Regions from separate parts of the Pantoea jilinensis genome, predicted to be linked through region 2. Evidence: riboswitches for the same ligand, from Rfam matches in the RefSeq annotation. Region 2 holds a riboswitch; each other region holds the start of a gene.

Region 1 (2,264 bases), 240 kb from region 2:
CGGCGGCAATTTCTATCCCTGGTCGAGCAAACCGGAAGATGTCTGGGCTGCACTGGAGAAAGACCGCGAAAACCTCTTTTTTATAGATGTACAGGCGCGCGGTGCCTATCCGGCTTACGCTGCCCGCGTGTTCCGTGAAAAAGGTGTGACGCTGGAGATCGCTGACGGTGATGCCGACATTCTGAAAAACAGCGTCGATTTTGTCTCATTCAGTTACTACGCCTCACGCTGCGCGTCGGCAGAGATGAACGAGCAGAACAGTAGCGCCGCCAACGTGGTGAAATCCCTGACTAATCCCCATGTGCCACGCAGTGACTGGGGCTGGGGCATCGATCCGCTGGGGTTACGTATCACGATGAACATGATGTATGACCGCTATCAGAAGCCTCTCTTCCTGGTGGAGAATGGCCTGGGCGCACGCGATGAAGTCGACGCGAATGGCGAGATTAATGACGATTACCGCATCAGCTATCTGCGTGAACATATCCGCGCGATGGGCGACGCCATTGAAGATGGCGTGCCGGTGATGGGTTATACCAGCTGGGGCTGTATCGATCTGGTTGCCGCCTCGACCGGCGAAATGAGCAAGCGCTACGGTTTCGTCTACGTAGACCGCGACGATCTGGGTAACGGCACGCTGGCGCGTACGCGAAAAAAATCATTCTGGTGGTATAAGAAAGTGATTGCCAGTAATGGCGCAGATCTTGAGTGACACTGTCACTTAAAAAGCACATCTGAATGTACTGTTGCTTAGCAGACGTGCCTGAGCATAACACTGACGCATGCGTTGTACTCAGGCACTAATTATCGTATAACGAATGTCTCCGAGGGGTGTCCTGTCATGGGCTGAGATGGCGAAAGCCGAACCCTTTGAACCTGATCTGGGTCATGCCAGCGAAGGGACGGGTCGGCAGATTTTCTGTCACATTTCCTGCACTATCCCCTGTTCCAGACCGTATGCCCGGATCTCCCTTTTAATGGAGATCCCATGTCACATCCGCTTTTCGAGACCGGTTTCTATGGTCGTCTGCGCCAGCAGGCGGGCACGCAATGGCACGCCTATGTAAGGCACGATTTTGTGCAGCAACTCGGTCAGGGTACGCTGCCTCCTGCCGCCTTCCGTCACTATCTCACCCAGGATTATCTCTTCCTGCTCCACTTCGCCCGTGCCTGGGGTCTGCTGATCAGCAAACTCTCTGAGCCTGACGCTCTACGACGCGCTACGGCATCACTTAACGCGATTATCGGTGAACTGCCGCTGCACCTCGCTTACTGCCAGCAATGGGGCATCAGCGAGGCAACAATGGCACGTGAACCCGAAGCAGCGGAAACGCTCAATTACACCCGTTATGTGCTGGATGCCGGTCACACCGGCGATGCACTGGAGCTCATAACGGCGCTGATGCCCTGTGTTGCCGGTTACGCTGAAATCGGCCTGACTTTGCTGGATGATCCTGCGACGCGCATTGAGGGCAACCCTTACGCCGAATGGATTGAAAATTACGGCGATGAAGCCTATCTGGCCGGGGTAGGCTCGTCACTGATACTTTTTGAAACGCTGGCTCAGCAGCGCGCCGGAGAACAACGTTTTGATCGGCTGGCGGAGATTTTCACCACTGCGACCCGGCTGGAAGCGGCATTCTGGCAGATGGGGATAGATCACGCTGCCTATCTTCGGGTCAGACCATGAGCCAGCTGTGCAATGCCACACCGCCAGGTATTTCAGTTCGCCAGCTCAGCCTTACGCTGGGTCAGCAACAACTTTTCAGTCAGCTTGATCTGGAGATCGCCGGGGGTAAATTTACGGCGTTACTGGGTGCCAGCGGTGCAGGCAAAAGCAGCCTGATGCGTGTCATTGCCGGTCTTACGCCACCCAGTTCGGGACAGATTAGCGGCAGCGATGGCCTTCCGCTGACCGGACGCATCGCCTGGATGGGGCAACAGGATTTGCTCTATCCGTGGCTGACGATTGAGCAAAATGTCTGCCTGGCCAGTCGGCTGAAAGGCGAGAAAGCCGATCGCGACTGGGCGCAGTATCTGCTGGCAAGGGTTGGGCTGAGCCAGAGCGCCCGCGCGCGCCCCGCTATACTCTCCGGCGGGATGCGTCAGCGCGCTGCGCTGGCCCGCACTCTCTACACGCGTCAGCCTGTTGTGTTAATGGATGAGCCATTCTCCGCGCTGGATGCATTGACCCGTCATGAGATTCAGATGCTGGCGGCGGAGGTGCTGGTCGGTCACACGGTGCTGCTGATCACCCACGATGC
Region 2 (2,264 bases):
TTGCGGCGCAAATTGATAGAACATCATTAACCTCCCTGCATTGGTGACAGGATTTCCAGCTGATTACCCGCCTCAAGTTGCTGGCTGGCATACCGGCTTCGCGGCACAAACTCACCGTTCAGCGCGGCGGCGACGGAGCGCGGGTCGATCTGCTGCTCCTGCAGCAGTTCCGCCAGCGTGCCTGCATCGGTTTCAATCGTGCGTCCATTAAGTTGAACTCGCATGAGTCATCTCCTGAGTCAGTTGCAGCATGAGGTTTTCAGCCATGATCGGAGCCAGCAAAAAGCCATGGCGATACAGCCCATTGAGCGAAAAACGGCCATTCTCAAAACGAACCTCCGGCAGGTTCTGTTGATAGGCAGGGCGCAGGCCGGTGCCGCTCTCCACAATCCGCGCTTCAGCCAGCGCCGGATGCAGACTGTAAGCGGCGCTTAGCAACTCCATCATGGCTCTGGCGCTAATCGGACTGCTGTCGTGACTTTCGACCATGGTGGCACCCAGCATGAAGTGCCCTTCTGCTCGGGGCACCAGATAGCAGGGAAAGCGAGGATGCAGCAGCCGGACAGGACGGGAGAGCTGAACGTCATGCGTCTGGAGGATCAGCATTTCACCCCGTACGGCGCGCAGCGCGGGCTGCTGATCCGCGGCGTGAATGCCACGGCAGTCAATGATGGTGCCGGTGGGTTCACCACTGTGTAAGGGCACGCCAGCCTGTTGTAATTTGTCACGCAGTTGCTGCAACGCGCGGCGGGGATCGAGATGCGCCTCCGCCGCAAAATACAGACCACGGGCAAAGCGATTTTCCAGCGCCGGTTCGATATCACCCGGTACGACCCACTCATGTTTTTCCGTCATGCTGGCGAAGCGCGTCAGTTCGCGGCTATCACGCGGCGGCGCAACCACCAGCGTACCCTGCTGTTCCACGCCATCAACACGTTGCGACCACCAGCCTGCAGCGTGCTGGCCCCAATCGATCACCTGCTGAGGCGCGCTTTCCGCTTCGCACCAGGGCGCGAGCATGCCACCCGCCCAGTGTGAGGCGGCACGACAGTCAGGCTGCGTAATGATTTCGACGGTTTCGCCCCGCTCCATCAGCAGTGTGGCGACGCACAGCCCGGCCACGCCACTGCCAAGCACCGACCAGCGGCTCATGATGTCCACCGGCGAGGAAGAAAGAGATTCTGGATGAGATATTTCACTTTGGCCTCGTTATACGTTAACGAAGACCCGTGATACGGAGGGAAAAGGCAGAGGCGTCGTGCATGCGCCCCTGCGGCAAGTATCTGATGCGATACCCGTCTTCCTACGCCAGTATCAACTGGGTCAGGTTCTAAGGGTCGCTAAGCCGCGCGATGCGCTATTAGCCTCTCAGTCTCTCTGGCGAGACTCCCCTGACGGGTTTAGTTGTAAGTGAAGCGGGCAGCTTCGTCAAGCGCGCAAAGGATGGCTGCTAAGAATTTTAGGGGACAGGCAAGGTTTTGCGCCAGAGTCAAATGCAATGCGTTAGCAGTAGGCAATGAGAGGGTGTTTAAACTGCAGTCGCCTTACAGCGCCTGCAGTGATTGTGTCAGCACGTCGGTGATTTCACGAATACGCGGTTCAGCACGACGATAATAGGTCCATTTGCCCACTTTGCTGGCTTCGACCAGCCCGGCACTGTGAAGTGCTTTCAGGCATAACGACGTGGCGGGCTGTGATAAGCCCGCCTTGTCCTGTATGAGGCTGGCACAGACGCCATACTGATCGAAGGGATAGAGCTGGGTATAGCCCGCAAACGCTTCTTCAGGATGCTTAAGCCACTTCAGCACTGCCACTCGGGTTGGATTGGACAGTAACTTCAGGGCATTTTCGGGGGACATGCCGCCTCACAGAGTATCAGGATTGAAAAACAGGATAGTCAGTATAACCCTTCTCCGTGCCGCCATACAGAGAGGCGTGGTCGACCTCATTCAGCGGATGACCTGATTTAATGCGTGCAGGCAAATCAGGATTAGCGATAAATGAACGACCAAAACCAAACAGATCGCCCCAGCCTTTTTCCAGTACATGCTGCGCTTTTTCAGCCGTGTAACGACCGGAATAGATGATCGGAGAGCTGAATGTTTCCCGCAGCGCAACGCGGAAACTTTCAGGCATGTCCGGGCTATTATCCCAGTCCGCTTCGGCAATGGAGAGATAACCGACTTCAAGTTCATTCAACAGTTTAGCGGCACGGATGTAGGTGGCATGGGGATCGCTTTCAACCAGACCGAGATAAACGCGCT
Region 3 (2,264 bases), on a different replicon from region 2:
GGATTTCATCGCCGCGACGGATCGCCACAATAATGCAGGGTGCAATCTGCGGATAGTAACGCTCGCGGCAATGGCTGCAGAGACAGGCAAATTCATGTTTGCTGTGATGCATTTCATGGCCGCAATAGCCGCACCAGCGATGAGAACGGTAGAATTCCGCCAGCTGAACACCGCGACCCACCAGCTGAAACAGCGCTGCATCCTGATCGATTAGCTGACGGACTGAGAACATATCGGCAGAACGCGGTTCACAAATCAGCCAGACTTTTTCGCCCTGCCACTCACCGATGGTCCGGGCCTTACTGCCAGTTAAACCAAATTTTTCGGCGTTTCCGTGGGGTAAATCACCTTGTGGCAACCAAATTTTCTGTTCATGGCTGACAATCCACCATCCAGCGTCTACGCTTGAGATTTCGCATTGCATTTATTTCGTCATCCTTAGCGTCAAATCGCACGCTGAAGCCCTGATGTTAAGTGTGTAGATAAACAACTATAACTCACATGGAGTTAGATATGCTTAACCAGTTAGACGTCCTGGCTGAACGCGTAGGTGGCAGTAATGAACTGGTCGATTCGTGGCTTGAAGCCCGTCGTCAGCTACTGGTGACCTATTATCACCTGGTGGGTCTTAAACCTAATAAAGAGGCGCTGACGCGTCTGGATGAACAGGCGCTCGACAACTTTTGTCATGGCCTGGTCGATTATCTTTCTGCGGGTCACTTCAGTATCTATGAACGCGTGATCAGTGAAATGAGTGGCGACAGCCCGATGATCGCTGCCGCGCAGATCTATCCCCCGCTGGAAGCCAATACGGAACGTCTGATGCAGCTCTATGACGGCCACCTTCAGCAGGCGATTGATGACGAAAACTGCATGACCTTCCAGCAGGCGTTGTCCGAAGTGGGCGAAGTGCTGGAAGCCCGGTTTACACTTGAAGATAAGCTGATTCAGCTGGCATGGGACAACAAGCTCGTCCCCCCGCCAGTGGCGAATGACAGCCAAATCGCCCGCCCGGCCTGATTATCGCCGTCGGGAAAGGGGTTGAGATTATCTTCCAGCCCTTTTATGCTAAACAGGTTCTGCGGAGCGCTTTCCAATGAACCTTTTTTATTTGTGCTTTGAAATTTAAGCTTTTTACGCCGGAGTCTGTTACAGGACGCCAGTGCAAAAAGTAGCTTCTTGTCGGAGTGCCCAGTTGGGCTGAGACCGTTAATTCGGGATCCGCGGAACCTGATCAGGTTAGAACCTGCGAAGGGAACAAGAGTAAATATTCTCTGTATGTCAGCACGCTTACGCTGTCTATACGGTTACTCCTTCCGAACTCCGGACAAGCATCGTTCCCTCTTAACAGGAAGATTGCTATGTCTGACCCAAAAATGACCCGTCGTGAACAGCGTGCCCAGGCGCAGGAATTTATCGATTCTCTGCAAAGCGGCAGTGCCTTTCCCCAGTCCCGTCGCATCTGGATTACCGGCAGCCGGGAGGATATTCGCGTACCCATGCGTGAAATTACCCTGAGCCCGACCCACACTGGCGGTAGCAAAGAACAGCCTCTCTATGAGCAAAATGAAGCGGTGCCGGTCTATGACACGGCAGGCGCTTATGGTGATCCCGCGGCAGAGATTGATGTGCATCGTGGCCTGGAAAAGCTGCGCGCGCGCTGGATTACTGAACGCGGCGACAGCGAACTTCTTGAACAGAACAGCTCAGGCTATACCCAACAGCGACTGGCTGATGAGGGGCTGGATCATCTGCGCTTCGATCACCTTCCGACACCGCGCCGTGCCCGTGCCGGGCGCCGCGTCACGCAGCTGCACTATGCCCGCCAGGGGATCATCACCCCGGAGATGGAGTTTATCGCTCTGCGCGAAAACATGGGGCGCGAGCGAATCCGCAGTGAGGTGCTGCTGCAACAGCATCCGGGTCACAGCTTTGGTGCGCATCTGCCCGCCCGCATCACCCCCGAGTTTGTGCGTCAGGAAGTTGCTGCCGGACGCGCTATCATCCCGGCGAATATCAATCACCCTGAATCAGAGCCCATGATCATAGGCCGCAACTTTCTGGTTAAGGTTAACGCCAACATCGGTAATTCGGCGGTGACCTCTTCCATTGAAGAAGAAGTGGAAAAGCTGGTCTGGTCAACTCGCTGGGGTGCCGATACGGTGATGGATCTCTCTACCGGTCGTTATATTCATGAAACGCGCGAATGGATTTTGCGCAACAGCCCGGTGCCTATTGGTACGGTGCCGATCTATCAGGCGCTG

What was found. A riboswitch is a leader RNA that binds a small molecule or an ion and turns the genes downstream of it on or off. The one in region 2 is predicted to bind thiamine pyrophosphate.
Region 1: linked by a shared signal. The riboswitch ahead of tenA (TenA family protein) and the one ahead of KTJ90_RS21105 (FAD-dependent oxidoreductase) in region 2 are both predicted to bind thiamine pyrophosphate.
Region 3: linked by a shared signal. The riboswitch ahead of thiC (phosphomethylpyrimidine synthase ThiC) and the one ahead of KTJ90_RS21105 (FAD-dependent oxidoreductase) in region 2 are both predicted to bind thiamine pyrophosphate.

Annotation. Positions count from the first base shown of each region.
Region 1 is NZ_CP077748.1:110,029-112,292, reverse strand. Features, by position in the region: gene KTJ90_RS20000 (6-phospho-beta-glucosidase) at 1-712, shown strand, start outside; TPP riboswitch at 818-920, shown strand; gene tenA (TenA family protein) at 989-1,690, shown strand; gene KTJ90_RS19990 (ABC transporter ATP-binding protein) at 1,687-2,264, shown strand, end outside.
Region 2 is NZ_CP077748.1:350,800-353,063, forward strand. Features, by position in the region: gene KTJ90_RS21095 (thiazole synthase) at 1-24, opposite strand, end outside; gene thiS (sulfur carrier protein ThiS) at 27-224, opposite strand; gene KTJ90_RS21105 (FAD-dependent oxidoreductase) at 208-1,152, opposite strand; TPP riboswitch at 1,284-1,403, opposite strand; gene KTJ90_RS21110 (ArsR/SmtB family transcription factor) at 1,545-1,859, opposite strand; gene KTJ90_RS21115 (alkene reductase) at 1,876-2,264, opposite strand, start outside.
Region 3 is NZ_CP077746.1:3,832,680-3,834,943, forward strand. Features, by position in the region: gene nudC (NAD(+) diphosphatase) at 1-424, opposite strand, end outside; gene KTJ90_RS18050 (Rsd/AlgQ family anti-sigma factor) at 514-1,020, shown strand; TPP riboswitch at 1,174-1,274, shown strand; gene thiC (phosphomethylpyrimidine synthase ThiC) at 1,362-2,264, shown strand, end outside.